4 regions of the Pseudomonas sp. No.21 genome follow, and region 1 is predicted to be linked to each of the others. Evidence: predicted binding sites of a transcription regulator. Region 1 holds the regulator's gene; each other region holds the start of a gene.
What was found. The regulator FliA, encoded in region 1, starts transcription of late flagellar genes. The targets are predictions, from matches to a motif close to CTAAAGTTTNNNNNNNNNNNGCCGNTAA.
Positions count from the first base shown of each region.

Region 2: a site for FliA is predicted at 3,146-3,173, ahead of ACYJSS_RS05710 (flagellar protein MotY). Genes of this name have one in related genera too.
Region 3: a site for FliA is predicted at 4,193-4,220, ahead of ACYJSS_RS20255 (methyl-accepting chemotaxis protein). Genes of this name have one in related genera too.
Region 4: a site for FliA is predicted at 4,484-4,511, ahead of ACYJSS_RS01170 (methyl-accepting chemotaxis protein). Genes of this name have one in related genera too.

Region 1 covers NZ_BAAJNO010000014.1:100,499-107,836, reverse strand. Annotated here, with positions in the region: gene ACYJSS_RS25780 (chemotaxis protein CheA) at 1-534, opposite strand, end outside; gene ACYJSS_RS25775 (protein phosphatase CheZ) at 546-1,334, opposite strand; gene ACYJSS_RS25770 (chemotaxis response regulator CheY) at 1,354-1,728, opposite strand; gene fliA (RNA polymerase sigma factor FliA) at 1,813-2,559, opposite strand; gene fleN (flagellar synthesis regulator FleN) at 2,556-3,389, opposite strand; gene flhF (flagellar biosynthesis protein FlhF) at 3,462-4,823, opposite strand; gene flhA (flagellar biosynthesis protein FlhA) at 4,839-6,962, opposite strand; gene flhB (flagellar biosynthesis protein FlhB) at 7,118-7,338, opposite strand, start outside.
Region 2 covers NZ_BAAJNO010000003.1:12,554-19,891, reverse strand. Annotated here, with positions in the region: gene ACYJSS_RS05725 (PA3496 family putative envelope integrity protein) at 1-139, shown strand, start outside; gene gloA (lactoylglutathione lyase) at 306-698, opposite strand; gene ACYJSS_RS05715 (argininosuccinate synthase) at 821-2,038, opposite strand; gene ACYJSS_RS05710 (flagellar protein MotY) at 2,167-3,105, opposite strand; gene pyrC (dihydroorotase) at 3,333-4,379, shown strand; gene rnt (ribonuclease T) at 4,376-5,050, shown strand; gene ACYJSS_RS05695 (bacterioferritin-associated ferredoxin) at 5,294-5,512, shown strand; gene bfr (bacterioferritin) at 5,711-6,181, shown strand; gene grxD (Grx4 family monothiol glutaredoxin) at 6,239-6,568, opposite strand; gene ACYJSS_RS05680 (molybdopterin oxidoreductase family protein) at 6,665-7,338, opposite strand, start outside.
Region 3 covers NZ_BAAJNO010000009.1:223,842-231,179, reverse strand. Annotated here, with positions in the region: gene ACYJSS_RS20270 (YbcC family protein) at 1-222, opposite strand, end outside; gene ACYJSS_RS20265 (NADH-quinone oxidoreductase subunit L) at 219-1,745, opposite strand; gene ACYJSS_RS20260 (LysR family transcriptional regulator) at 1,848-2,738, shown strand; gene ACYJSS_RS20255 (methyl-accepting chemotaxis protein) at 2,828-4,144, opposite strand; gene ACYJSS_RS20250 (HD-GYP domain-containing protein) at 4,584-5,804, shown strand; gene ACYJSS_RS20245 (GlxA family transcriptional regulator) at 5,945-6,910, opposite strand; gene ACYJSS_RS20240 (MBL fold metallo-hydrolase) at 7,001-7,338, shown strand, end outside.
Region 4 covers NZ_BAAJNO010000001.1:257,681-265,018, reverse strand. Annotated here, with positions in the region: gene ACYJSS_RS01185 (AI-2E family transporter) at 1-1,035, opposite strand, end outside; gene ACYJSS_RS01180 (methyl-accepting chemotaxis protein) at 1,181-2,863, opposite strand; gene ACYJSS_RS01175 (Na+/H+ antiporter family protein) at 2,988-4,307, opposite strand; gene ACYJSS_RS01170 (methyl-accepting chemotaxis protein) at 4,547-6,691, shown strand; gene ACYJSS_RS01165 (NADPH-dependent FMN reductase) at 6,826-7,338, shown strand, end outside.

The DNA of each region.
Region 1 (7,338 bases):
GGCAGCTGGCGCGTCGAGCACGTTCAGCAGTTGCTCGAACTCGCTGTCGGTGATGTCGCCGGATACAGCGGGAGCGGCCTCGGCGACAGGTTCAGGCTCGGGCTCGTACTCCGGCTCGGCAGCGGGCGATTCCTCGTCGTCGCCACCCGGCTCGGCCAGCCGCGCCAGGGCGGCGAGCAGTTCGGGGGTGGCCGGCGTCGGCTCGGCACGCTCACGCACCTGGCTGAACATCTCGTTGACGGTGTCCAGCGCCTGCAGGACCACGTCCATGAGCTCCGCCGTCACGCGGCGTTCACCCTTGCGCAAGATGTCGAACACGTTCTCGGCGATGTGGCAGCACTCCACCAGCGCATTCAGCTGGAGGAAACCGGCACCGCCCTTGACCGTGTGGAAGCCGCGGAAAATGGCATTGAGCAGATCCATATCGTCCGGACGGCTCTCGAGCTCGACCAGCTGTTCGGACAATTGCTCCAATATTTCGCCGGCCTCAACCAGGAAGTCCTGGAGGATTTCTTCATCGGCGTCGAAGCTCATTCGGTTGCTCCCTAGAATCCAAGGCTGGATAACAGATCATCGACATCGACCTGACCGGACACGACATCATCACGCTTATCGGCATTGATCTGCGGACCTTCACCCCTGGAAGGCTCTTTTTGTTTTTCTTTTTCAGCCACGAGCTCCGCACGGTCGTGCTGGATGCCGGCGAAACGATCGACGTCGCTGGCCATCAGTACCAGTTTCACCAGATTGCTCTCGACTTCGGTGACCAACTGGGTAACGCGCTTGATCACCTGCCCCGTCAGGTCCTGGTAGTCCTGAGCGAGAAGGATGTCGTTCATTCTGGACGAAAGCTGCTCGGTGTCGCGTTGACTGCGAGCAAGGAAGGTCTCGATACGCTTGGCCAGGTCGCGGAAGGCATCCGCGCCAATTTCCCGACGCATGAAGCGGCCCCACTCCTCACCCAGGCTCTGGGCTTCGTCGCCCAACCCGTTGAGCAGCGGCGCGCTCTCCTCCACCAGGTCCATGGTCCGGTTGGCAGCCTTCTCCGTCATCTTCACCACGTAGGAGAGACGATCGGTGGCATCGGCGATCTGCGAGACCTCGGTGGCGTGGGGCAGATGCGGGTCGATCTGGAAGTTGACGATCGCGGTGTGCAGCTCGCGCGTCAGCTTGCCGACTTCCTGGTAAAGCCCACGGTCACGGACCTTGTTGAGTTCATGGATGAGTTGCACGGCATCGCCGAAATTGCCTTTTTCAAGGGTCTCGACCAGCTCGCGCGCATGGTTTTTCAGGGTCGACTCTAGGTCTCCCGATTGGGAATCTTTCTGGTCCATGGCGTCCTCGCGACTGGCATCAGCCGTTGACCCGTTCGAAGATCTTCTCGATCTTCTCTTTGAGCACCTGGGCGGTGAAAGGCTTGACCACATAGCCATTCACACCGGCCTGGGCCGCTTCGATGATCTGGTCACGCTTGGCCTCGGCCGTCACCATCAGCACCGGCAGGTGCTTGAGGCGCTCGTCGGCACGCACGGCGCGCAACAGATCGATCCCGGTCATGCCGGGCATGTTCCAGTCGGTGACCAGGAAATCGAAATTGCCACTGTGCAGCATGGGTAGAGCGGTGGTGCCATCATCGGCCTCTGCGGTATTGGTGAAACCCAAGTCACGCAGGAGGTTCTTGATGATGCGTCTCATCGTCGAGAAATCGTCCACGATGAGGATTTTCATGTTCTTGTCCAAATCGACCTCCGTACAGTCCTAAACGCCCCCGAATAACGGGGGCGTCGATCAATCGAAAAACCGGCGTGCCGATCAGTGTGCTCGCCACTCGCCCAGCCGCGACCGCAAACGCGCAGCACATTGGCTGTGCAACTGGCTCACACGCGATTCACTGACCCCCAGCACTTCGCCGATTTCCTTCAAATTCAGCTCTTCGTCGTAATACAGCGCCAGTACCAGGCGCTCTCGTTCCGGCAGATTGGCGATGGCGTCAGCCAGCGCCGCCTGGAAGCGTTCGTCTTCCAGATCATTCGAAGGTTCGAGATGGGTGACTCCGGTATCTTCGTGCGTCGCGCCATGCTCACCGTCCTGCAACAGGTCGTCGAAGCTGAACAGGCGACTGCCCAAAGTGTCGCTCAGGATGCCGTAGTAATCTTCGAGACTCAATCCAAGTTCGGCCGCAACTTCCTGATCTTTAGCGTCTCGCCCGGTTCTCGCCTCAATTTTCCGGATGGCATCGCTCACCATCCGGGTGTTGCGGTGGACCGAACGTGGTGCCCAGTCCCCTTTCCTCACTTCGTCGAGCATGGCACCGCGGATGCGGATGCCGGCGTAGGTCTCGAAACTGGCGCCCTTGCTGGAATCGTATTTCTTCGAGGCTTCGAGCAGGCCGATCATGCCGGCCTGCATCAGGTCCTCCACCTGCACGTTGGCCGGCAGGCGGCCCAGCAGGTGGTAGGCGATACGTTTGACCAGCGGCGCGTAGCGCTCGATCAGCTGGTGCTGGGAATCCCTAGCCTGTGCCTTGTTGTACATACGAAGTCCACTAGCGGGTGTCATATGGCCGAATCCGCGATCGGTTGCTGCACCAGGCGCTCGACGAAGAACTCCAGATGACCGCGTGGGTTCGCCGGCAGGGGCCAGCTATCCACCTTCTGGGCTATCGCCTTGAACGCCAGGGCGCACTTCGAGCGCGGGAAGGCTTCGTAAACCGCGCGCTGCTTCTGCACGGCCTTGCGTACGGACTCGTCATAGGGCACCGCACCGACGTATTGCAAGGCCACATCCAGGAAGCGATCAGTCACTTTTGTCAGCTTAGCAAAGAGGTTGCGACCCTCCTGTGGACTGTGTGCCATGTTGGCCAATACGCGGAAACGGCTCATGCCGTAGTCGCGGTTGAGGAGCTTGATCAAAGCATAGGCGTCGGTGATGGAAGTGGGTTCGTCGCAGACGACCACTATCACTTCCTGCGCCGCACGCACGAAGCTGACCACCGCATCGCCGATACCGGCAGCGGTGTCGATCACCAGCACATCGAGGTTGTCGCTGATCTCGCTGAAGGCCTGGATCAGGCCGGCGTGCTGCATGGGCGAAAGCTGCACCATGCTCTGGGTGCCGGAAGCGGCCGGCACGATGCGTACACCCCCCGGCCCCTGCAGCAGCACGTCGCGCAGGTCGCACTCGCCGGCGATCACGTCGGCGAGGGTGCGCTTGGCGGTGAGGCCGAGCAGCACGTCGACGTTGGCCAGGCCGAGGTCGGCGTCCAGCAGCATGACCCGGCGACCGAGGTCGGCGAGGGCCAGCGAGAGGTTCACCGACACATTGGTCTTGCCGACGCCACCCTTGCCGCCGGTCACAGCAATCACCTGTACGGGATGCAAACTACCCATTTATTACACCTTGTCTCACGTCGACTGGGCCACTTGGCGGGCTCGTGCCACTCATCCGGAGTGGCTGGGGTTCTAACCGACTCGGCGGGCCGGATTCTGGTACAGGCCGGCGAAGAGGTCGGCCATGGCTTCTTCGCTGGGGTCTTCCGGGGTCTGCAGGCTGACCGCACGGCTCACCAGTTGGTGGCTGCGGGGCACCTGCAGGTCGTCCGGAATCCTGGGCCCATCGGCGAGATAGGCTACCGGGAGATGCTGGCCGATAGCCAGTCCTAAAACCTCTCCCAGGCTCGCCGCTTCGTCGAGCTTGGTCAGGATGCAGCCGGAAAGACCGCAGCGCTTGTAACTATGGTAGGCCGCCTTTAGCACTTGGCTCTGGCTGGTTGCAGCCAGCACCAGATAATTCCTGGCTTTGACCCCTTTGCTGGCCAACGTTTCCAACTGCATTTTAAGCGCAGGATCGGCTGCCGGCAGGCCTGCCGTATCGATCAGCACCACGCGCTTGCGCGCCAGGGGCGCCAGGGCCTGGGTCAGGGACTGGCCCGGATCGACGTGGGTCACGGAGACGTTGAGGATGCGGCCGAGGGTCTTGAGCTGCTCCTGGGCGCCGATGCGATAGCTGTCCATGCTCACCAGGGCGATCTGCTGGGCGCCGTACTTGAGCACGTAGCGCGCAGCCAGCTTGGCCAGGGTGGTGGTCTTGCCCATGCCGGCGGGGCCGACCAGGGCGATCACCCCGCCCTCCTCCAGCGGCTCCTGCTGCGGGGTGCGGATGGCGTGGGCCAGGTGGGCCAGGACCATGCGCCAGGCCTGGCGCGGGTCCTTGACCGAGGCAACGCGCTCCATCAGCGCCCGCGACAGTTCGGCGGACAGGCCCATGCGCTGCAGGCGACGCCAGAGGCCGGCCTGCTGCGGACGGCGGCTCTGCATCTGGCCCCAGGCGATGGAGCCGAGTTGTACTTCGATCAGCTCACGCAGGCCATTGAGCTCGAAACGCATGGCGTCCAGGCTGCGCTGGTCGGCGGCCGCCGGTGCGGCGGGCCTGGCCGGAGCGGCGGCGGGAGACGGGGCCACCGGCGCGGCGGACGGGCGCTCCAGGCGCGACGAACGCATGGCGGCGGCGAGGCTTTCCGGGGACAGCTCCGAGCGGTCGGCGATCAGCTGGCGGTTCTTGCCGGCGTCGGCCTGGCCACCGCGGTTGCTCAGCTCCGCGTGGGCCTCGGCGATGCGGGCCTGGGTGCGGCGCAGCTCGGCTTCGAGGGCCGGGTTGGGCTTGCTCGGCGCGGGAGCCGGCATGGGATAGTCGAGCGCGGCGGTGATCTCCACGCCACCTGCGACCCGACGGGTGCCGATGATGGAGGCATCCGCGCCCAGTTCGTCCCGCACCAGTTTCATGGCCTGGCGCATATCCGCAGCGAAGAAGCGTTTGACCTGCATGGCCTGTGACCTCGGTTAGTTCTGCCCCACAGTCGCGACTATGGTGACCTGCTTGTTGTCCGGTATTTCCTGGTAGGCCAGTACGTGCATGGTTGGCACGGCGAGCCTTGCGAAGCGCGACAGCATCGCCCGGATCGGCCCGGCCACCAGCAGGATGGCCTGCTTGCCGAGCATCTCCTGGCGCTGCGCCGCCTCCACCAGGGAACGTTGCAGCTTCTCGGCCATGCCAGGCTCCAGGAGGATGCCATCCTCGGAGCCTTGTCCGGCCTTCTGCATGCTACTGAGCAATATCTGTTCCAACCTGGGCTCCAGGGTGATCACAGGCAGCTCCGGCTCTAGTCCCACAATGCTTTGCACGATTGCACGGGCGAGCGCCACGCGAACCGCCGCCACCATAGCGGCGGGATCTTGACTCTTCGGGGCCACGTTGGCGATGGCCTCGGCGATGGTGCGGATGTCGCGCACCGGTACCTGCTCCTGCAGCAGCGCCTGCAGCACCTTGAGCAGGGTCGACAGCGACACCAGGCCCGGCACCAGCTCCTCGGCCAGCTTGGGCGAGCTCTTGGCCAGCAATTGCATGAGCTGCTGCACTTCTTCGTGCCCCAGCAGCTCGTGGGCGTGCTTGTGCAGGATCTGGTTGAGGTGGGTGGCGACCACGGTGCTGGCGTCCACCACCGTGTAGCCGAGGGATTGCGCCTGGTCGCGCTGGCTGCCATCGATCCAAACGGCCTCCAGGCCGAACGCCGGATCCTTGGCGGCGATGCCATTGAGGGTGCCGAAGACCTGTCCGGGGTTGATCGCCAGCTCGCGGTCCGGGTAGACCTCCGCCTCGGCCACGCTGACGCCCATCAGGGTCAGGCGATAGGCGTTGGGCAGCAGGTCGAGGTTGTCGCGGATGTGCACCGAGGGCATGAGGAAGCCCATTTCCTGGGACAGCTTCTTGCGCACGCCCTTGATCCGGGTGAGCAACTGGCCACCCTGGTTGCGGTCCACCAGGGGGATCAGGCGGTAGCCGACCTCCAGGCCGACCATGTCCACCGGGGTGACGTCGTCCCAGCCCAGCTCCTTGGTCTCCGGAGCACGCTGGGCCGGCAGCAGTTCCTGCTGGCGCTGCGCTTCCTGGACGGCCACTTCCTTCTCCTTCTGCCCCTTGCGCCAGATCCACCAGGCACCGCCGGCGGCGATCAGGCCGAGGCCGAGGAAGGACACGTGGGGCATGCCCGGGACCAGGCCCATGGCGATGAGGATGGCGGCGGAGACGGCCAGGGCCTTGGGCGAGGCGAACATCTGGCGGTTGACCTGCTGGCCCATGTCCTCGGAGCTGGAGACGCGGGTCACCATGATCGCAGCGGCGGTGGACAGCAGCAGCGAGGGGATCTGCGCCACCAGGCCGTCACCGATGGTCAGCAGGGAGTAGATGCGCCCGGCGTCGCCGAAGGTCAGGCCGTGCTGGATGATGCCGATGGCCATGCCGCCGATCAGGTTGATGAACAGGATCAGCAGGCCGGCGATGGCGTCGCCGCGGACGAATTTGCTGGCACCGTCCATGGAGCCGTAGAAGTCGGCTTCCTGGGAGACTTCGGCGCGGCGCTTCTTGGCCTCGACCTGGTCGATGATGCCGGCGTTGAGATCGGCGTCGATCGCCATCTGCTTGCCGGGCATGGCGTCCAGGGTGAAACGTGCACTCACCTCGGAGATACGCCCGGCACCCTTGGTGACCACCACGAAGTTGATGATCATCAAGATGGCGAAGATCACCGCACCGACCACGTAGTTGCCGCCGATGACCACTTCACCGAAGGCCTGGATCACCTTGCCCGCGGCGTCGTGGCCGTCCTGGCCGTGGAGCAGCACCACGCGGCTGGAGGCCACGTTCAGTGCCAGGCGCAGCAGGGTCGAGACCAGCAGGATGGTGGGGAAGACCGCGAAGTCCAGCGGGCGCAGGGCATAGACGCTGACCAGCAGGACCACGATGGAGAGGGCGATGTTGAAGGTGAAGAACACGTCCAGGAGGAACGGCGGCACCGGCAACGTCATCATGCCGAGCATGATCAGCACCAGCAGCGGCACCCCCAGGTTGCCCCTGGAAAGGCTGGCGAAGTTGCCGCGCACGTTGCCGATCAGTTGCGAACGATCCAAATCTCTACCCTCACGCAATGGCGAAACACAGCCCTCGCCCATTCAATCTTTTGACGCGCGGATGCGCGCTGGAGGGCTTGTGCAAGAAGCTCACCAACTTCGCCGGGATCGGCTTTACAGAGGGGTTGAAGCGGCAATGGCCGACCGTCTGCGGGTCACTCGTCGCGGCGCAGGTCGGCAGGGATCGGCGGCTCCGCCAGGGGCGCAGGGCGCTTGCCCTTGCCCGCGCGGAACTGCTTGAGCTGGTAGACGTAGGCCAGCACCTGGGCGACCGCCAGGTAGAGGCCGGCAGGGATCTCCTGGTCCAGCTCGGTGGAGTAGAACACCGCCCGCGCCAGGGCCGGGGACTCCAGCACGGTGATCTTGTGCTCCTGGG
Region 2 (7,338 bases), on a different contig from region 1:
CGTCGCCGAAGACAGCGATGAAGGCGAAACTCCCGTCGAAGCTGCCAAGACCAACCTGACCAAGCGCCGCATCATCGACAACTACCTGGAAGAGCGCCGCCTGCAGAAGCAGTTGTCCGACTACGATTTCGACTTCTGATCTGTGAAGCCGCCCGAAAGCCCCGCCGATGCGGGGCTTTTTGTTGGCCAGCAGAAAGGGCTTTCAGTGGCTCTCCGCGTTCGCGGGGATGACGGGGTGGGGCTTGGAGCCCGGGTCCACAGGCAAGAAGGCCCCGCATCGGCGGGGCTCTTCGGGATCGAGGCGCTCAGTCGTTGCGCGAAGGCGAGAGCAGTTCGATCTTGTAGCCGTCCGGGTCTTCGACGAAAGCCAGGATGCTGGTGCCGTGCTTCATTGGACCCGGCTCGCGGGTGATCTTGCCGCCACGGGCGCGGATGTCTTCGCAGGCCTTGTAGACATCGGCCACTTCCAGGGCGATATGGCCATAGCCGGTGCCCAGCTCGTACCTGTCCACACCCCAGTTGTAGGTGAGCTCGATGACGCTGTTCTCGGCTTCGTTGCCGTAGCCGACGAAGGCCAGGGTGAACTGGCCGTCCGGGTAGTCCTTGCGACGCAGCAGGGTCATGCCCAGGACTTCGGTGTAGAAGGCGATGGATGTGTCCATGTCGCCGACGCGCAGCATGGTATGCAGCAGTCGCATCTCGGTTTCTCCTCATTGGCTTGAAACGACAAGCCCCGGCTCGTGACCGGGGCTTGGAAGGCAGCTTAAAGCCGGAAGCCCGAAGCGGGAAGTCTTCCTGCTCCAAGCTCTCGGCTTACAGCTCAGAACAGCTTGCGACCCTTGCCGGCGGCGATGCGCATGCGCAGGGCGTTGAGCTTGATGAAGCCCGCCGCGTCCGCCTGGTTGTAGGCGCCGCCGTCTTCCTCGAAGGTCGCGATGTTGGCGTCGAACAGCGAGTCGTCGGACTTGCGGCCGACCACGATGACGTTGCCCTTGTAGAGCTTCAGGCGTACCACGCCGTTCACGTTGCTCTGCGAGGCGTCGATCATCTGCTGCAGCATCAGGCGCTCGGGGCTCCACCAGTAGCCGGTGTAGATCAGGCTGGCGTACTTGGGCATCAGCTCGTCTTTCAGGTGGGCCACTTCGCGGTCCAGGGTGATGGACTCGATGGCGCGGTGGGCGCGCAGCATGATGGTGCCGCCGGGGGTCTCGTAGCAGCCACGGGACTTCATGCCGACGTAGCGGTTCTCGACGATGTCGAGGCGGCCGATGCCGTTCTCGCCACCGACGCGGTTCAGCTCGGTCAGCACCTGGGCCGGGGTCATGTCCTTGCCGTCGATGGCGACGATGTCACCGGCGCGGTAGGTGAGCTCGATGTAGGTGGGGGTGTCCGGCGCCGCTTCCGGCGACTTGGTCCACTTCCACATGTCCTCTTCGTGCTCGGTCCAGGTGTCTTCCAGCACGCCGCCCTCATAGGAAATGTGCAGCAGGTTGGCGTCCATGGAGTACGGGGACTTCTTCTTGCCGTGGCGCTCGATCGGGATGGCGTGCTTCTCGGCGTAGTCCATCAGCTTCTCGCGGGACAGCAGGTCCCACTCGCGCCAGGGGGCGATCACCTTCACGCCCGGCTTCAGCGCGTAGGCGCCCAGCTCGAAGCGGACCTGGTCGTTGCCCTTGCCGGTGGCGCCATGGGAGATGGCGTCGGCGCCGGTCTCGTTGGCGATCTCGATCAGGCGCTTGGCGATCAGCGGGCGGGCGATGGAGGTACCCAGCAGGTACTCGCCTTCGTAGATGGTGTTGGCGCGGAACATCGGGAAGACGAAGTCGCGGACGAATTCTTCGCGCAGGTCGTCGATGTAGATTTCCTTGACGCCCATGGCCTGGGCCTTGGCGCGGGCCGGTTCGACCTCTTCGCCCTGACCGAGGTCGGCGGTGAAGGTCACCACTTCGCAGTTATAGGTGTCTTGCAGCCACTTGAGGATTACCGAGGTGTCCAGGCCACCGGAATACGCCAGGACAACCTTCTTCACGTCCGCCATGCCATCAACTCCACGGGGTTGTACGAAAAACCCGTGATTCTACTGACCCTGGCGGCCAAATTACAGTGGCGCGACAGGCAATGACGACCAAGCGACAGATTCTTTCGTCCAATCGACCCGGGCAGGATTCAGGAGGCGGCGCCCTGGGTGGCCTTGTCGGCCTCGGGGATGATCGGCGCGGGCGCCGCTGCAGGGGCTTCGGCAGGGGGCGCCTCGGCCTCGCGGGACAGGCTGAGGGTGACGCGGCGGTTCTTCGCGCGGTTGGCCTCGTTGTTGTTGGGCACCAGCGGATAGCGCTCGCCGTGGAAGCGCATGACCATGTGCGACTCGGGAATGCCGTTGGCCTTGAAGTAGTCGTAGACGGCCAGGGCGCGGCGGCGCGACAGGTCGCGGTTGGTCAGGCGGTTGCCGGCGTTGTCGGAGTGGCCGTCGATTTCGAGGTGATTGACGCTGGGATCGGCCTTCAGGTAGTCGAGGATGATCTCCAGCCGGGCCCGCGCCATCTCGTCCAGCGCCGTGCCGCCGCCGGCAAAGCCGACCTGGGCGTTCTTGATCTGGTCGAAGTTGACCGGCAGCAGCTTGGTCGTGCAGGCGAGGTAGTCGTTGTAGGCCTTGTTGAACTTCACCGGCAACAGGCGCACTTCGATGGCATCCCCACCCTGCAGGGTGCGGTGGCGCACCAGCGGGCTGCGCCCTTCCAGCAGGCCGGCCAGCAGGCGGCCGCCCTGGAGCTGGGAACTGTTGAAGGGGACATCGCCATTGCCGACGCTGACCGCGCCGAGGTTGATATCGCCGCGTCCGGGCTGCCAGGGCGCCGCAGCGGCCAGCAGGGTGGCGGAGCCTGCCCCCAGCCAGCGCTCGCGGGCCTTGATGCGGAACGTCACCTGTTCACCGGCGCGACGTACGAACTCGCCGCTGCCGAAATCGGTGATCGGTTGCGACAGGCGGCATTCGAACTTGTCCCCCTCGACCGTCCACTCGGCCTTCTCCAGGCGCGTCTGGAAGGTAATGGCCATGGCCGGAAGGCTGGCGAACAGGCTGAGCAGGGCGACATAGCGCTGGCGCACGGCGGCGGGCTCCACGGGGAAATTTCTGCACTCCCCTGGGCTATCGGTGGCGTAGGGCAAAACTTGAGTGGATTCGACGCACGTCCTTGTAGGAGAGGGCCAGCCGTGGCGCCCTCCCCCGTCACATCGTGAACAGCCGCCGATGCCCTGAAACACAAGCCCCGCGTGCCCCGAAAAAGCTTTTCCGGTAGCATGCACGACGAGTTTTGCCCGCCTGGAAGCCCCCCATGTCCGACCGTTTGACCTTGCTGCGCCCCGACGACTGGCACATCCATCTGCGCGATGGTGCCGTGCTGTCCCACACAGTCGCCGATGCCGCGCGCACCTTTGGCCGCGCCATCATCATGCCCAACCTGGTGCCACCGGTGCGCAACGCCGAAGAGGCCGACGGCTATCGCCAGCGCATCCTCGCCGCCCGCCCGGCCGGCAGCCGCTTCGAGCCGCTGATGGTGCTCTACCTCACCGATCGCACCAGCCCCGAGGACATCCGTGCGGCCAAGGCTTCCGGCTTCGTCCATGCCGCCAAGCTCTACCCGGCCGGCGCGACCACCAACTCGGATTCGGGCGTGACCCGCATCGACACGATCTTCCCGGCCCTGGAAGCCATGGCCGAAGTCGGCATGCTGCTGCTGGTGCACGGCGAGGTCACCCGCAGCGAAATCGACGTGTTCGACCGCGAGAAGGTCTTCATCGACGAGCATCTGCGTCGCGTGGTCGAACGCTTCCCGACCCTGAAGGTAGTCTTCGAGCACATCACCACCCGCGATGCCGTGCAGTTCGTGGAATCGGCCTCGGCCAACGTCGGTGCCACCATCACCGCACACCACCTGCTGTACAACCGCAACCACATGCTGGTCGGCGGCATTCGCCCGCACTTCTATTGCCTGCCGATCCTCAAGCGCAACGTGCATCAGGAAGCCCTGCTGGACGCGGCCACCGGCGGCAGCGAGCGCTTCTTCCTCGGCACCGACTCGGCCCCCCACGCCAAGCACGCGAAGGAAGCCGCCTGTGGTTGCGCCGGCTGCTACACCGCCTACGCCGCCATCGAGCTCTATGCCGAGGCCTTCGAGCAGCGCAACGCGCTGGACAAGCTGGAGGCCTTCGCCAGCAAGAACGGCCCGGACTTCTACGGCCTGCCGCGTAACACCGACACCATCACCCTGGTCCGTGAAGAATGGACCGCCCCTGCGAGCCTGCCGCTCGGCGAGCAGACCGTGATTCCGCTGCGCGCTGGCGAGACGCTGCGCTGGCGCCTGCTGGAGGACAACGCGTGAGCGAAGACCTGTACGACGAAGAGCTCGACGGCAACCTGCCGCAAGGTCCCCGCCACCCGATGGCCGCCCGCTTCCGTGGCTACCTGCCCGTGGTAGTGGATGTCGAGACCGGCGGTTTCAACGCCGCCACCGACGCCCTGCTGGAGATCGCGGCGACCACCATCGCCATGGACGAACAGGGCTTCCTCTACCCGGATCACACCCACTTCTTCCGCGTCGAGCCCTTCGAGGGCGCCAACATCGAACAGGCGGCGCTGGAGTTCACCGGCATCAAGCTCGACCACCCGCTGCGCATGGCGGTTAGCGAGGAGCACGCGCTGAACGAGATCTTCCGGGGCCTGCGCAAGTCGATCAAGGCCAGCGGCTGCAAGCGCGCCATCCTCGTGGGGCACAACAGCAGCTTCGACCTGGGCTTCCTCAACGCGGCGGTGAACCGGACCGGCATCAAGCGCAACCCCTTCCACCCCTTCTCCAGCTTCGACACCGCGACCCTCGCGGGCCTCGCCTACGGCCAGACCGTACTGGCGAAAGCCTGCCAGGTGGCCGGCATCGAGTTCGATGGCCGCGAAGCCCACTCCGCGCGCTACGACACCGAGAAGACCGCCGAGCTGTTCTGCGGCATCGTCAATCGCTGGAAGGAGATGGGCGGCTGGATGGAAGACGACGACTGACGTCACGCCCCCCAACGCCCTCTATATAAGGAAGCCCGGCGATGCCGGGTTTTCTTCTGCCTGGAATCGACCGCAGCTTGGCGCCAAGCGCTATGACGCTGCGTCCTCTCACTACCGGCCTGGAACCAGCCGCCCCCACGGAAACGCTCTGGGACGGGGCCTGACGAACGGACTTTGACAATCATTCTCATTCTGATTAGTATCGCTTTCCATCAAGCCCACAACCGAGCATTGAGCCCACCCATGTACGTCTGTCTCTGCCAAGGTGTCACTGACGGCCACATTCGTGATGCGATCTATGAAGGCTGCTGCAGCTACCGCGAGGTCCGCGAGACCCTCGGCGTCGGCACCCAATGCGGCAAGTGTGCCTGCCTCGCCAAGCAGGTCGTGCGTGAAACCCTCTCGGACGTACGGAGCAGCCAGGCATCCCTCGCCTACCCTGCGAGTTTCGTGCCTGCGTGAGTTGAAGAAGTTTTGAAGAACCGGACCTGGCGTCCGGTTTTTTTATGCCTGCAATTCAAGCAGTTAGCACCAAGACGCGGAATCTAAACATTCTTATTCACATTCAAATTATCTTACATATCAATAACTTACGTTGACTTTGCCCGGCAACTGGATAAAATTCGACCACTGACACCCATTTGCACGGCAGGACTCCACATGAAAGGCGACAAGAAAGTCATCCAGCATCTCAACAAGATCCTCGGCAACGAACTTGTGGCCATCAACCAGTATTTCCTGCACGCGCGCATGTACGAGGACTGGGGCCTGGAGAAACTCGGCAAGCACGAGTACCACGAGTCCATCGACGAGATGAAGCACGCCGACAAGCTCATCAAGCGCATCCTCTTCCTGGAAGGCATTCCCAACCTGCAGGACCTGGGCAAGCTGATGATCGGCGAGAACACCAAGGAAATGCTCGCCAGCGACCTGAAGCTGGAGCTGAACGCCATTCCGGACCTGAAAGCCGCCATCGCCTACTGCGAGAGCGTCGGTGACTATGGCAGCCGCGAACTGCTGGAAGACATCCTCGAGTCCGAGGAAGAGCATATCGACTGGCTGGAGACCCAACTGGGCCTGATCGAGAAGGTGGGCCTGGAGAACTACCTGCAATCGCAGATGGACGAGTAAAGACTCCGGACATGAAAAAGCCCCGCATCTGCGGGGCTTTTCTTTTGCAGCGAGGAATCAGGCGCTGGCTTTCTTGCTCACCGCGTCCTTGATCAGCTGCTGCAGCTCACCCTTCTCGAACATCTCGGCGAGGATGTCGCTGCCGCCGACCAGTTCACCATTCACCCACAGCTGGGGAAAGGTCGGCCAGTTGGCGTAAGTGGGCAGGTTGGCGCGGATTTCCGGGTTCTGCAGGATGTCGACGTAGGCGAATTTCTCGCCACAGCCCATGACGACCTGAGCGGCGCGTGCCGAGAAGCCGCACTGGGGGGCATTCGGCGAGCCTTTCATGTACAGCAGTACGGTGTTGTTGGCGATCTGCTCTTTGATGGTTTCGATGATATCCATGGCTACCTCGGCTGAACGTTCCGACTCGTCGGTCGGCAGGATGGGCGGCATTGTAACGGAAGTCCGAGCTCAACGCTCGGACTTGCCCCGCGACATTCAGGCCGCCACCACCTCCACCGGCACGCCGTTGAGCGCGGCGTTGCCGGAGACCGCATCCAGATACCGCTCGTCGGTCAGGTCGTTGGCACTGGCCCCCGGCTGCTCGCTGGCGATGCCCATCATCACGCCCGGGCGCGCATGCCCCCAACCGTGAGGCAGGCTGACGACGCCGGCCATCATCTCCTCGCTGGCCGCCACCTCGACCTCGATCATCCCCACGCGCGAGCGCACCTTCACCCGCTGGCCATCGACCAGCCCACGACGCGCCAGGTCGCCCGGGTTCATCAGCAGCTGGTGACGTGGCTTGCCCTTCACCAGGCGGTGGTAGTTGTGCATCCAGGAGTTGTTGCTGCGTACGTGACGGCGGCCGATCAGCACCAGCCCGCCCTCCTCGGGCACGGCCTGCGTGGCGAAGCGGGCCAGGTCGTCGAGGAAGATCGAGGGGGCTGCGAGCACGCGCTTGTCGGCCGTTTTCAGGCGACCCGCCAGGTTGGGCTTGAGCGCGCCAAGGTCCAGCCCATGGGGGAAGTCCCCCAGGCGCTGCACCGAGAGCTTGTGCTCGGAACGCTCGCCATAGGGGCCGAAGCGCAGGCCCATGTCGATCATCTGCCTGGGCTCCAGGGTCGGCTTCAGCTCCACGCCGGTACGCGCCGCGAATGCCTTGGCCAGGC
Region 3 (7,338 bases), on a different contig from region 1:
CGCCTGGCGATAGTCGGCGGCGCTGAGGGTCAAGCGGATGCCGGCGCGCTGCCAGAGCTGCCTGGCGACGGTCGGCCAGTCCTGGTCCCGACGCTCCCACAGCGGGCTGACCGCGATCATCCGATCCAGCGGCCAGGTGGGTGCGATCCGGGCGCAGGCCTGGCGAGCGACCTCGTGCAGGGCGTCCGGTTCGAGGCCGGCGATGGGTTCGAGCGCGGTCATGGGCGTTCTCCATAAGGTGAGGGAAGGTGCTGCGGCGGGCGTACGGGCCACAGGCGGAAGGTCAGGCGGGTGAAATGCTCGTCCAGGTAGAAGCCGGCGAAGGCCAGGGAGTAGAGGCGTTGCGCCACGGCGCCCTGGGGGTGGGCGAGAATCACGGCCTGCAGCAGATAGAGGCCGAGGAACAGCAGCACGGCCAGCCAGCTCAGCGGCAGCGGCGCTTCGGCGAGGGGCTGCTGGAGGATCCATCCGGCTGCCTGGTGCCAGAGCAGGTAGGCGCCCAGCAGCAGGGTGAACATGGCCAGTCCATAGGGCAGCTGGCCTCGGCGCAGGCACCAGGGCGCCAGGCCGATTGCCAGGAGCGCGAGGGCCACCAGTGGCAGCGCATGGCCAGGCAGCGCCCACGTCCAGAGCACGTGCAGCAGGGCCAGCGCCGCGCCCGCCAGCAACAGGGCGAGCACCAGCCGGGCCAACCCGGGCGCGGGCGTCTGCGGATGCAGGGCATGGTGGCGGGCCTGGGCGACGGTCTCGCCGGCCGCCAGGAAGGCGTGGGCCTTGTACAGCGAGTGGGCCAGCAGGTGCACCAGGGCCAGCTCGTACAGGCCAAGGCCGCACTCCAGGAGCATCAGCCCCATCTGCGCACAGGTCGACCAGGCCAGGCGGACCTTGATGCTGATGCGGGTCATCATCACCAGGGCGGCGATCACCGCGGTGAGGCCGCCGACCAGCACCAGGAGGCTTTGCGCCGGAGTGGCTGCGGACAGCAGCGGGGCGAAGCGCAGCAACAGGAACCCGCCCAGGTTGACCAGCCCGGCATGCAGCAGCGCCGAGACCGGTGTCGGCGCCTCCATCACCTGGATCAGCCAGCCGTGGACCGGCAACTGGGCGGACTTGAGGATCACCGCCAGGGCCAGCAGCAGGGCTGCAAGTTGCAGATCCCAGCCGGGCTGGCCGCTGGCCTGCAGGCGTGCGTCGACCATCTGCAGGATGGCGGCGATCTGGCTGTCACCACTGGCGCGCACCAGCAGCACCGTGGCCAGCAGCATGCAGGCATCGGCCAGTCGGCTGGCCAGGAACTTCTTGTGAGCCACCACGACGGCCTGCGGGCGGTCGCGGTAGAAGGTGAGCAGCTGGTGCAGGCACAGGCTGGACAGGATCCAGGCCCCGACCAGCAGGAACAGGTCGGTGCTGGTCACCACCGTCGCCACGGCAGCCAGGGTGCCAAGCAGGGCCAGCACATAACGGCGTTGCCCCGGCTCGCCGTCCAGGTAGCGGTGCGAATAGTCGGTGATCACCATGGCCAGCAGGCCGACCAGGCCGGCCATCGCAAGACCCAGCCTGTCGTTGTCTCGCCCGTCCAGGGCGGCCTGCAGCCAGGCGCCAGCGACCAGGGTGAGCCCCAGGTAGCCCGCTGCGCGGGCCGGCCACCAGACCCTGCGTGGCGAGCCGATGCAGGCGGCCGGCAGCAGGGCCAGGGCGTAGACCCAGGGCAACAGCTGGGCCAGGGAAAGAGACAGGGTGGGCATGGTGCACGCTCCGCAAACACTGGATGGCGCCAGTGTCGGAGAGTGCTTGAACTATTAAAAATAGATTGATAAGAACTGATCGTTCACTTTAGAAGAACGAAAATGCGCCGACTGAATTTCCATCACCTGCATTACTTCTGGGCCGTGGCCAAGGAAGGCAACCTGACCCGGGCCGCCGACGCGCTGCACGTATCGCAATCGGCCCTCTCCACGCAGATCCGTGTGCTGGAAGACCAGCTCGGCCATGTGCTGTTCATCCGCTCCGGCCGCAGCCTGCGGCTTACCGAGGCGGGCCAGTTGGTGCTGGATTACGCCGATACCATCTTCGCCCTCGGCAGCGAGCTGCAGACCACCCTGCAGAACACCCGGCAGGCCAGCCAGACGTTGCGCATCGGTGCTGTCGCCACCTTGTCGCGGAACTTCCAGGAAAACCTGCTGCGCCCCTTCCTCGGCCGCGAAGGCCTGCGCATCACGCTGGAGTCGGGCAGCGTGGACGAGCTGCTGGAGCGCCTGGCCCTGCACAAGCTGGATGTGGTGCTGACCAACAAGGCGGTCAGTGCCGATAGCCAGCGCACCTGGCAGTGCCGCCTGCTCGATCGCCAGGCCGTGTGCCTGATCGGCCCGCCGCGCGGGGATGTCCACCCCTTCGACCTGCGCCGCGACCTGCAGCAGGCCCGCCTGATCGTGCCCGGCCGCAGCAGCGATGTGCGCAGCCAGTTCGAGGTCTACTGCAACAGCCACGGCGTGCAGCCGGACATCTGCGCGGAGGTCGACGACATGGCCATGCTGCGCCTGCTGGCGCGGGATTCCGGCGACATTGCGTTGCTGCCTGCCGTGGTGGTGCAGGACGAACTGCGCAGCGGCGCACTGGAGCTGTACGCCGAAGTCCCCGACATCGCCGAACGCTTCTACGCCGTCACCCTGCAGCGCCAGTTCAACCTCAATATCCTCGACGAGATGTTCGGCGAGCCGAGGGCACGCGACGTGAAATGAGGGCGCGGGCGGCGCGCACGGGCAGGGGCGGGGTGGGGCGCATCTGGCCGGAGGCGGGCCGTTGCCGCGCGGGGGCCAGGGTCCCAGGCCTAGTTCTGAACCGTCTCCCGTAGCTGGCCGACCGCGCTCACCACCCGCTGCGCCTCTGCGCGGATCTCCAGCATGACCTCTCCGGCCTCTCCTGCCAGGGCGACACCCTTCCTCACTTTTTCCTGGCTGCCCTGCATGCTCGTCACGACGCTCTGGGTCAGGTTCTGGTTCAGCTGCACCACCTCGTTGATTTCCAGGGTCGCCTGGCTGGTCCGCGACGCCAGGTTGCGAACCTCATCCGCCACCACCGCGAAACCTCGGCCGAGTTCACCGGCTCTCGCCGCCTCGATCGCGGCATTGAGGGCGAGCAGGTTGGTCTGGTCGGCGATGCCCCTGATGACCTGGACGATGCTGCCGATGCGTTCCGACTGGGTGCTGAGTGCGCTGATCTGCTCGGAGACCTGGTCCAGTTCCTCGGATATCCCGCGAACCACCTGCATGGTCTCATCCACCGTCGCAGCCCCCCTTACCGAGCCCTCGTCCGTTTCCTGGGCGATCTCATAGGCCAGTTGCGCTGCGGCCGACTCGGCGTTCCGGCGCTCGACCTGCGCGGTGATGTCGCTGGCGAACTTGACGATTCCATAGAGTTTGCCGGCCGCATCATAAAGCGGGTTATAGGTGGCTCTGAGCCATACGACGCGGCCATTTTTGGCCACGCGCTTGAAGACTTCGTGGATGTATTCGCCCTGATTCAAGCGTTGCCAGAAACGGCGATAGCCGTCGCTGTTGACCTCGGCAGGCTCGCAAAACATGCGGTGGTGCTTGCCACGGATTTCTTCTGCCCGATACCCCATGGTGGCCAGGAAGTTTTCGTTTGCTTCCAGCACTTCCCCGTTCAGGTTGAACTCGATCACGGCCATCGAGCGGTCGAGGGCGGTGAGCATGCTGATCTGCTTGTTCTCCGCCTGGATCTGCCGGGTGATGTCGGCTGCGACCTTGATGACGCTCACCACCTGGCCCTCGCCGTTGTGGACGGGCATGTAGGTGGCTTCGAGCCAGATCTCGCGGCCGTCCTTGGTCAGCCGCATGAAACGGTCGCTGAAGCTCTCGCCTTTCGCGAGTCGGCTCCAGAACTGGCGGTACTCCGGGCTGTTCACCAGGCTCGCAGGGCAAAACAGCCGGTGGTGCTGGCCTACCACTTCTTCGAGGCGATAACCCACGACGTTCAGGAACGCCTGGTTCGCGTCCAGGATCTCGCCGGCCGGTGTGAAGTCGATCATCGCCATGCTGCTGCGTATCGCCGCCAGTTTCTGGTCGATGTTCTGGAAGCGATTCTTGTAGGCCTGCAATTCAGCGCGAAGGTGTGAACCGAACATGGTGACCTCGATGCAACGGTTGAGGGGCGAAGGACTATTCTTCGCAGGATATCGTCCGAGGGCCATCAAGGGTGAGGCCCGTGATGAAAATCGCGCCGTGGAGGCAGCCCGGGCAGTCGGGGGCCGATGAGTGCCGGGGGAACCTGTGAGTGGCTGCAGGGGGCCCAGAAGCGACCCGTCGTTTCACCTCGTCCAGGTTGGCCATGGTCCGCTGCTGGTTCGCGTCCGGTGTTGGATGGCCCGCCCTGGCTGGCCGCCTGCATCCACTCTTTGCGGTGCCTCTGCGCGGATCTCGGGCTTTTTTTGGGCTCGATGAAGTCCCGTGCCCCTCGCTGACACTTATCTGGTGAAGTCGCGCCATAGCCAAAAATAATTGGCTCTGAGCGGCTTGTTTGATGGCTAATTGATATTGCTCATTGCAGTCTTTGGAGTGCCCCTCATGGCTGATAGCGCGACGAACGACCGCATAAAAGTCGAAGTCGCACAGCTGACTATCGGCATGTATGTGGCGGAGCTGGATCGCCCCTGGACGGATACCAATTTTCTATTTCAAGGGTTTCGAATCCGTCAGCAACAGGAAATCCGCTTGTTGCAGGAGGTTTGCGATTACGTCTGGGTCGACGCCCGGCGTTCGCTGGGTGTGCATGGCCAGCTCGCGGAGAACCTTGCAGCTCCCCTCTCGCCCACCATCGGCAAGGTCGACTTTTCCCAGGAACTGGAGCGCGCCTCGCCCGTTTGGGATGCGGCGCGCGAGGAGTCGTTACGTATCCTCAATGCAGTGAAACTGGGGGCGGAGCTGGATGTCGTCGCAGTCAAGGCTGTGATCAAGGAATGCGTAGAAAGTATTCTGCGAAATCCTGCAGCGATGCTGTGGCTGGCGCGTATCAAGAACAGCGACGATTACACGGCCGAGCATTCGCTGAGAGTTTCCATCCTGTCGATCGCATTGGGGCGTGAACTTGGTATGCCGGCCTACCAGCTCGAGCAGATCGGTGTTTGCGGCATGCTCCATGACGTGGGCAAGTTGAAGGTGCCGAACGAAATACTCAACAAGCCTGGGGCGCTGACCGCCGAAGAGCTGCGGATCATGCAGAGCCATGCGTCCGAAGGACGGAAGCTCCTGATGAGCAATCAGCAGATCACCCCTGCGACCGTCGATGTCGCCTACTCGCACCATGAGCGGATGGACGGAAAAGGCTACCCGCGTGGACTGGATGCCGCCAGGATTCCCTACTTCGCCAAGATCGTCGCGGTGGCCGACAGCTACGACGCCATCAACAGTGATCGTGTCTACAGCAAGGGCAAATCCAGCCTGGAAACACTGCGCATCCTGCTCGAGGCGGCCAACAGCCATTTCGATGAAGCGATTGTCGGGTGTTTCATACGCATGGTCGGCATCTACCCCCCCGGGGAGATTGCCGAGCTAAGCACCGGGGAGGTTGGCATCATCATCGGCTGCGCCGCAGGCAACAAGCTCAAGCCAAGGGTTCTGATCGTCCGCAACGCTGAGAAAGAGCCCTGCAAGGAAAGAATACTGGACCTCGCCGATGTCGCGGTCGGCAGGGCCTGTCGAGTGCGGGAAGTGCATAGCAGCGGGGCCTTCGGCATCGATATCGGGGCGTATCGACGCAAGGGGCTACTGGTTCCGGGGAATCTCTGAGGCCCTGAGCTGCCACAGGGGCGGGTCATGGAGCGTGCCCCAGGTCTTGGGGCCGCAGCCATTGAGTCACCCATGCGGAGCACCAGCAACCCTCACGAGCACCCCGAGGACAGGGGGGCGCCTCCTGGGCGCCGGCTGCGCTAGACGCGGCCGAATCGTTGCCGGTATTGCGCCGGGGTCAAGCCAGTCAGCTCCTTGAACATTCGTCGAAGATTCGAATCGCTGCTGAAGCCGAGTTCGCCACTGAGGGTCTTGAGTGGGGCAGAGGTCAGTGTCAGGCGCTCGCTTACCTGGCTCAACTTGATGCGGCGGGCGTAGCTGGCCACTGCGCTGCCTGTTTCATCCCTGACCTTGCGTGCCAGGGTCCGCTCGCTCATTCCCAACTCATGCGCCAGGGCCTGGACGGTGATCCGTTCGGCAGGCATCTCCTGCACCAGGGCATGCAGCCTGCGCAGCAGCTGGCTGGGTTGTTCGATGAGGCTCAAGGCCTTGAAGGCATCGTGAGATCGGGTTGGACGCGGCAGCACCATCAGCCGATTGAGGTCCTCGAAGGCCGTTGCATTGACATGTCGCTCGATCAGCGCCTGGGCCAGGGGCAAGTAGCCGTTGACGCCACTGGCGGTACCCGTGCGTTCGGTGAAGACGCAGTTCTGCTCGTACTGCCACCGCACCCTGGGGTAGCGCTGCAGCAACGCATCCGCCAGCCACCAAGTCGCCGTGGCGGGTTGCCCGTCCAGGCGTCCACTGGCGGCCGCCAGGCAGACTCCGGTGCAGTAGCTCCATACACGGCACCGCTTGCCAAGTCTCGCCAGGCCAGCCAGCAGCGAGGCGTTGCCCTCCAGGCTGGACTCGACCTGCTGTGGCGACTCCGCCCAGAAACCCGGAATCAGGACCGCGTCCAGTGCCAGTTCTGCCACGCCGTAGCTGGCCGTCAACTGCAGGCCGTGGGCGCAATCGATCGGTCCGCTTTGCTCGGCAACCAAGTGCGTTTCGAACAGCGCGTGTCCGGTCCTCCGGTTGGCGGCGTGCAGCATGTCGGCGAAGGCCAGAAGCCCTGCGGGCATACAGCCGGGGAAGAGCAGGAGGCCGATTCGCAACGTGGTCATGGCGGATAATGAATCCTTTATGTCAGGTTCCGCCATTATGGGCGATGCACGAGCCCGGCACCATGAGCCCACACCTGAGGAGGGCTCGTGATGAACATCAGACAGATCCGCAACGCTACGATCATTCTCGAACTGGGCGACCACCGTGTCCTGGTCGATCCCATGCTGGCACCTAAGGGCGCGCTGCCTTCCCTGCGCGTGTTCGCGGGGCGGCAGAGGAACCCGATTGTCGATTTGCCAGAGGGGACTTCGGAGGTTCTGGAATCGGTGACTCATTGCCTGATCACCCATTGCCAGAAGGGCCATTTCGATCACCTGGACAGGGCCGGCTCGCGTTGGTTGAGAGAGCGACAGATCCCGGTCATATGCACACCGCATGATGCGGCCTACCTGGCGAGGCTGGGCTTGAACGTGCAGCCCCTGCCGGA
Region 4 (7,338 bases), on a different contig from region 1:
GAACAGGTCCCAACTGGACATGAACAGCGCGGCGATCAGCGGGCCGATGACGAAGCCGTTGAGGCCGAACAGCGACAACCCGCCCAGGGTGGAGAGCAGCACCAGGTAATCGGGCATGCGCGTGTCCTTGCCCACCAGGATGGGGCGCAGCACGTTGTCCACCATGCCGATCACCAGCACCCCGAACACCGCCAGCACCACGCCCTGCCAGGTACTGCCCGAAAGCAGCAGGTAGGCCGCCACCGGCGCCCAGATGATCCCCGAGCCCACCGCCGGCAACAGCGAGAGAAACGCCATGATCACGCCCCAGAGCAGCGCGCTGGGGATGTCCAGCACCCAGAAGATCAGCCCGCCCAGGGTGCCCTGCAGCGCCGCCACCACCACGTTGCCCTTGACCGTGGCACGGACCACGCGGGTGAACTTGATCTGCAAGCGGCGCTTGTGGTTGTCCCCCAGGGGCACCGCCGTGCGGATGCCACGGACGATATCCAGGCCATCGCGCAGGAAGAAGAACAGCAGGTAGAGCATGAGGAAGAAGCCGATCACCACCTGGAAGGTGTCCTGCCCGATGGAGAACGCCTGGGTGGCGATGAACTGGCTGCCCTGCATGGCGCCGCTGACGATGCGGTCGCGCAAGCCGTCGAAGTCGTTGAGGCCGAAGCGGTCGAGCTGGTGCTGGAGGGATTCGGGCAGCACCTCGCGAACCCGCGCGACATAGGAGCCGACGTCCAGCTCGCCGGAATCCAGCCGCTGGTAGAGATCGGCACCCTGCTGCACCAGCAAGGCGGCGATGAGGAACACCGGCAGGATCGCCACCAGCAGGCAGACGCCCAGGGAAATCAGCGCCGACAGGTTGCCGCGCCCGCCCATCCTCAGGGCCAGCCGTCGTTGCAGGGGGCTGAACACCACCGCCAGCACCACCGCCCAGAACACCGCGCCGTAGAACGGCAGGAGAATCCAGCCGAAGGCCAGGGTCACCAGGACCAGCAGCAGGATCAGCGAACGGATTTCGAGGGGGTAGCGGGATTCGGACATGGAGCGGACGCCATCAGGGAGAGTTCCTGATTAGTCCGCCGCGAAGCGGGCAAAGTGCGAAGACTTTACGGGGTGGCGTGTAGCCCGGGCTTCAGCCCGGGGAGGCGAACCGCATAAGGATTCGCCCCCACGGACGGCAACCGGATCAGATGCGGAACTGGCGCACCAGCGCCCCCAGGCGCTCGCCGAGGGCCGCCAGGCTGCGGGCGGTCTGGGCGCCCTGCTGGGTTTCGTCGGCGACGCTGTCAACGGCGACGGCGATCTGGTGCACGCTGCGGTTGATCTCCTCGGCCACGGCGGTCTGCTCCTCGGCGGCGCTGGCGATCTGCGCGTTCATCGCATTGATGGTGCCGATCAGCTGGGCGATGGCGTCCAGCGAGGAGCCGGCCTGGTTGGCCTGTTCGCTGGTGATCTCGCCGGCATCGCTGGAGCGGCGCATGGAGGTCACCGCCTCCTGGGTGCCCTGCTGCAGGCGGTCGATCATGCCCTGGATTTCCTGGGTGCTCTGCTGGGTGCGGCTGGCCAGCGCGCGCACCTCGTCGGCGACCACGGCGAAGCCGCGCCCCGCCTCGCCGGCCCGTGCGGCCTCGATGGCGGCGTTGAGCGCCAGCAGGTTGGTCTGTTCGGCGATGGAGCGGATCACCCCCAGCACGCTGACGATGGACTGCACGTCCTGCTGCAGGCTGTCCAGGGATGCACCGCTCTCGCGGATATCGCCCACCAGCGCATGGATGCGGGTGATGCTGCCGTCCACCACCTTCTTCGCCGCCTGGCCTTCCTGGTCGGTCTGCTGGGCGGCCTCGGCGGCCCCCTGGGCGCTCTTGGCCACTTCGTGGGCGGCGGCGGACATCTCGTTGATCGCCGTGGCCACCTGGTCGGTCTCGTGGCGCTGGCGCTCCATGGCCTGCTCGGAGCGGTGGGCCTGGGCCGACACCTCCCCCACCAGGCCGGTGAGCTGGCCGGTCATGTCGACGATCTGGCGCACCAGGCCGTGGATCTTCTCGACGAAGCGGTTGAAGGAACCGGCCAGTTCGCCCAGTTCGTCATGGCTGTCGGCCGGCAAACGGCGCGTCAGGTCGCCTTCACCGGCGGCGATGTCGTCCAGGTTGGCCTTGATCTGCTGCAGGGGACGCAGGAAGGCGTTGCTCAGCGCGGTGCCGATGATGCCGAACACCACCAGCAGGATCGCGGCGATCACCGCGATGCTGGTGAGGATGGTGCTGATGCGCGCGTCGATCGCCTCCTGCACCACCGCCACCTGGGCCTCCACGCCATCGAGGTTCACCGCGGTGCCGAGCGCCATGTCCCACTTGGGCAGGTAGTAGGTGTAGCCGAGCTTGGGCACCTGCACGCTCTCGTTGCCCGGCAGGGGCGAGCTGTAGAACACGTAGTGGCTGTCATCCTTGGCGACCCGGACCAGCTCGTCGTTGACAGGCACGCCGTTGACGTCCTTGCGGCCCGAGAAGCTCTTGCCCACGTCCACCGGGCTGTCGCCGCGGAACAGGCGGATCACCTGCGAATCGTAGGCGAAGAAGTAGCTGTCCTTGCCGTACTTGATCTTCTTGAGGATCTCGATGGCCTTGTCGCGGGTGGCCATATCGTTGGCCGGGGACGCGTCATAGAGGGTCTGGACCGAGCCCAGGGCGATCTGCATGTAGTGCTGCAGCTCCTGGCGGCTCTCCTGGATCAGCCGTTCGCGGGTTTCCTTCACCTCGCCTTCCGCCAGGTCGAGCAGCACCTTGGCGGCGGCGCCACTGAGCACGAGGGCGAAGAGGATCACCGGCGCGAGCGCCAGCAGCAGGACCTTGGATTTGAGTGTCAGGCGCATATTTCCATTCCTTGAAGGGAGGCAGGCCGGGAAAACGAAACGGGATCGACCGCTTATCGGCAGCCCCGTGAATAGCTGTAGCACCCGGCCGACACCGACGTTCGGCCGGATGGCACGGGGGCTGTCAGAGAAGCATGGCCGCCGCCCAGCCGAATGCCAGTAGCGGCAGGTTGTAATGCAGGAAAGTGGGGACGACCGTGTCCCAGATATGGTCGTGCTGGCCGTCGACATTGAGGCCGGCCGTCGGGCCCAGGGTCGAGTCCGAGGCGGGCGAACCGGCGTCCCCGAGGGCCCCGGCGGTGCCGACGATGGACACGATGGCCAGCGGGCTGAAGCCCAGCTGCATGCCCAGCGGCACGAAGATCGCCGCGATGATCGGCACCGTGGAGAAGGAAGAGCCGATGCCCATGGTCACCAGCAGGCCCACCAGCAGCATCAGCAGCGCACCCAGGGCCTGGCTGTTGCCGATCAGCGCGGCGGAGGCCTCCACCAGGCTGGTCACCTGGCCGGTGGCGCGCATCACTTCGGCGAAACCGGCGGCGGCGATCATGATGAAGCCGATCATGGCCATCATCTTCATGCCCTGGGTGAACAGGTCGTCGACCTCGTTCCAGCGCACCACGCCCGACAACGAGAACACCAGGAAGCCCACCAGCGCACCGACGATCATCGAGTCCAGCCACAGTTGCACCACGAAGGCGACGACGATGGCCAGGCCGGCCACCGCCAGGCTGCGTCGGTCGTACCTGGCCTCCACCTGCTCGGCGCGGGCGATCAGCGCCAGGTCGTAGGTGCGCTTGCGGCGGTAGCTGACGAACACGGCCAGGAACAGGCCGGCCACCATGCCCAGCGCCGGTATCACCATCGCCTCGGTGACGTTCACACCGGTAACGTCGACGCCACTTTTCGCCACGTTGGCCAGCAGGATCTCGTTGAGGAAGATGTTGCCGAACCCCACCGGCAGGAACATGTAGGGGGTGACCAGGCCGAAAGTGATCACGCAGGCCACCAGGCGCCGGTCGATCTGCAGGCGCGTCAGCACGTACAGCAGCGGCGGCACCAGCAGCGGGATGAAGGCGATGTGGATCGGCAGGATGTTCTGCGAGGAGATGGCCACGCCCAGCAACAGGGCGATGAGGCCCCATTTCAGCGCAGCGCCGCCCGCATCCCCGCCACGCTCGACCCGCCCGACGACGCTGTCGGCGAGCGCGTGGGCCAGCCCGGAGCGGGCGATGGCCACGGCGAAAGCCCCCAGCAGCGCGTAGGACAGGGCGACGGTCGCGCCACCACCGAGGCCTTTGTTGAAGGCATCCAGCGTGCCCTGCACGCCCAGGCCGCCGAGCAGGCCGCCCGCCAGCGCGCCGATCACCAGGGCCATCACCACGTGCACCCGGCACAGGCTCAGCACCAGCATGATGGCGACAGCTACAATCACTGCATTCATCCGCTTCTCTCCCGCCTTGCGGTGTCCCGCAAAAAAAGCCGCGTACTCTGCCGAATGAGCGGGCGGGTGTCAAAAGAAACGCCGTGCGAAATACTGGACGCCCTGTGCATAATATTTGCATCCAGATTCGCCGCTCCCATGCATTCCGTATGGAGCCGCATCGCCATGGCAGGCGCATCAAGTTTTTCCCTGCCGCGCCGATAGCGGCTTGCAGTCCGACGAGATAGAAGGAAAGCCCCATGCCGTTCAGTCGCCTGTCCATTCAGTGGAAGATCACCCTGCTCGCCGGCCTCTGCCTGCTGGCCATCGTGACCCTCCTGGTCGGTGCCTCGCTCTACCAGTCCAAGCGCAGCGCCGAGCTGGTGAAGTCCGCGAGTTCGCAGATGCTCGACCAGAGCGCACGCCAGCGCATGCAGGCCCGTGGCGAGCTGCAGGCCCTGCGCATCCAGCGCTACTTCATGGACACCTACCAGTACGGCAAGGGCTTCTCGCGCCAGGTGCTGTTCCTCAAGGACCAGGCCGAGAAGCGCTTCCTCGACGCCTTCGACCTGCGCGAGGACATGACCCGCCAGGTGAAGACCAGCCTGGAGGCCAACCCCAACCTGCTCGGCCTCTACCTGGTGTTCGAGCCCAACGCCCTGGACGGCAAGGACGAGCTGTTCATCGACCAGGCCGAGCTGGGCAGCAACGACAAGGGGCGCTTCTCGCTCTACTGGTCGCAGGCCACCCCCGGCAAGCTGGAGTCCGAATCCATGACCGAGGAGCTGCTCGGCGACAGCAGCCCCATGGCCAGCGGCATGCCCTACAACACCTGGTACACCTGCCCGCTGAAGACCCGCGATTCCTGCGTGCTGGAGCCCTACTACGACGACGTCGGCGGCAAGAAGGTGCTGATGACCAGCATCGCCTTCCCCCTGGAGCTGAACGGCAAGGTGATCGGTGTCATGGGCCTGGACATCAGCCTGGACAGCCTCCAGCAGCTCAGCATCGATGGCAGCAAGGACCTTTACGACGGCCAGGGCCAGGTCAGCATCATCAGCCCCACCGGGCTGCTCGCCGGCCACAGCCGCGACGCCTCGCAGCTCAGCTTCAAGCTGGACAAGGCCTTCGGTACCGACGCCAGCGAGATCGCCTCGGTGGTCACGGCCGGCAAATCCGCCGAAATCGACCACGATGGCGTCCTGCGCGTCATTCAGCCGTTCAAGCCGATCCCCACCAGCGCCGCCTGGAGCGTGCTGCTGGAAGTGCCGGACAAGGTCCTGCTGGGCCCGGCCCTGAAGCTCGAGGCGCAACTCGATGAGCAGAGCGCCTCCAGCAGCCTGGTGGCCACCCTGATCGGCCTCGCCGCCGCCGTGATCGGCCTGCTGCTGGTGTGGCTCACCGCCCTGGGCGTGACCCGGCCCATCCTCGGGGTGGCCGCCATGCTGAAGAACATCGCCAGCGGCGAAGGCGACCTCACCCGCCGCCTGGACTATGCGCGCCAGGACGAACTGGGCGAACTGGCCGGCTGGTTCAACCGCTTCCTCGACAAGCTGCAACCGATCATCGCCGACGTTAAGCGCTCGGTGCAGGACGCCCGCAGCACGGCCGACCAGTCCGCCGCCATCGCCAGCCAGACCAGCGCCGGCATGCAGCAGCAGTACCGCGAGGTGGACCAGGTCGCCACCGCCTCCCACGAGATGAGCGCCACTGCCCAGGACGTCGCCCGCAGCGCCGCCCAGGCCGCCGAAGCCGCACGCGGCGCCGACCACGCCACCCGCGAGGGCCTGGGGGTGATCGGCAAGACCACCAGCGCCATCGAGCAACTGGCCAGCGAGATGAGCGCCGCCATGGAGGAGGTCCAGGGCCTGGCCAGCAGCAGCGAGCAGATCGGCTCGGTACTGGAGGTGATCCGCGCCATCGCCGAGCAGACCAACCTGCTGGCCCTCAACGCCGCCATCGAGGCGGCCCGCGCCGGTGAGGCCGGGCGCGGCTTCGCCGTGGTCGCCGACGAGGTACGCAACCTCGCCAAGCGCACCCAGGACTCGGTGGAGGAAATCCGCCAGGTGATCGAAGGCCTGCAGAACGGCACCCGCGAAGTGGTCGGCTCCATGCACAGCAGCCACCGCCAGGCCCAGGGCAGCGTCGAGCAGGTCGAACACGCGGTCGCCGCCCTGCAGCGCATCGGCGACGCGGTGGCGGTGATCACCGACATGAACCTGCAGATCGCCAGCGCCGCCGAGGAGCAGAGCGCGGTGGCCGAGGAGATCAACCGCAACGTCGCCGCCATCCGCGACGTCACCGAATCCCTCTCCGGCCAGGCCCAGGAATCCGCCCAGGTCAGCCAGGCGCTCAACCGCCTGGCCAACCACCAGCAGGGGCTGATGGACCAGTTCCGCGCCTGATGCGCAGCAGTGGACGCCCACGCCAGGCGTCCACCGCGCCCTGACACCATTTGCCCGCCCCACTGACGCGCCGGTGCTTGTCCGCCGTTTCGCCGCCAGCTAGCCTGCGTCATCCCTCAGCAAGGAAACCCGAGATGCTCAACTACGCCATAGTCGCCGGCTCCAGCCGTGCCAACAGCCAGTCCGGCAAGGTCGCCCGCTTCATTCGCCAGCGCCTGGTGGAACTGCAACTGGCCAGCGAAGCCCACACCAGCGTCATCGACTTGGGCGCCCAGCCGCTGCCCCTGTGGCCGGCCGAAGACACGGGTCCCTGGCCCGAATTCCAGCAGCAGCTGAAGGCCGCCGACGCGGTGATCGTCATCGCCCCCGAGTGGAACGGCATGGCCTGCCCGGCGATCAAGAACTTCTTCATCTATGCCAGCAAGGCGGAACTGGCGCACAAGCCGGGCCTGCTGGTGGGCGTGTCCTCCGGCATCGGCGGCGGCTACCCGATCAGCGAGCTGCGCGCCTCCAGCTACAAGAACTGCCGCCTCTGCTACCTGCCCGAGCACCTGATCGTGCGCGGCGTGGAGAAGGTGCTCAACGGCGCCGAAGTGACCGGTGAAGACGACCAGCGCATCCGCGCACGCATGGACTACGACCTGGAC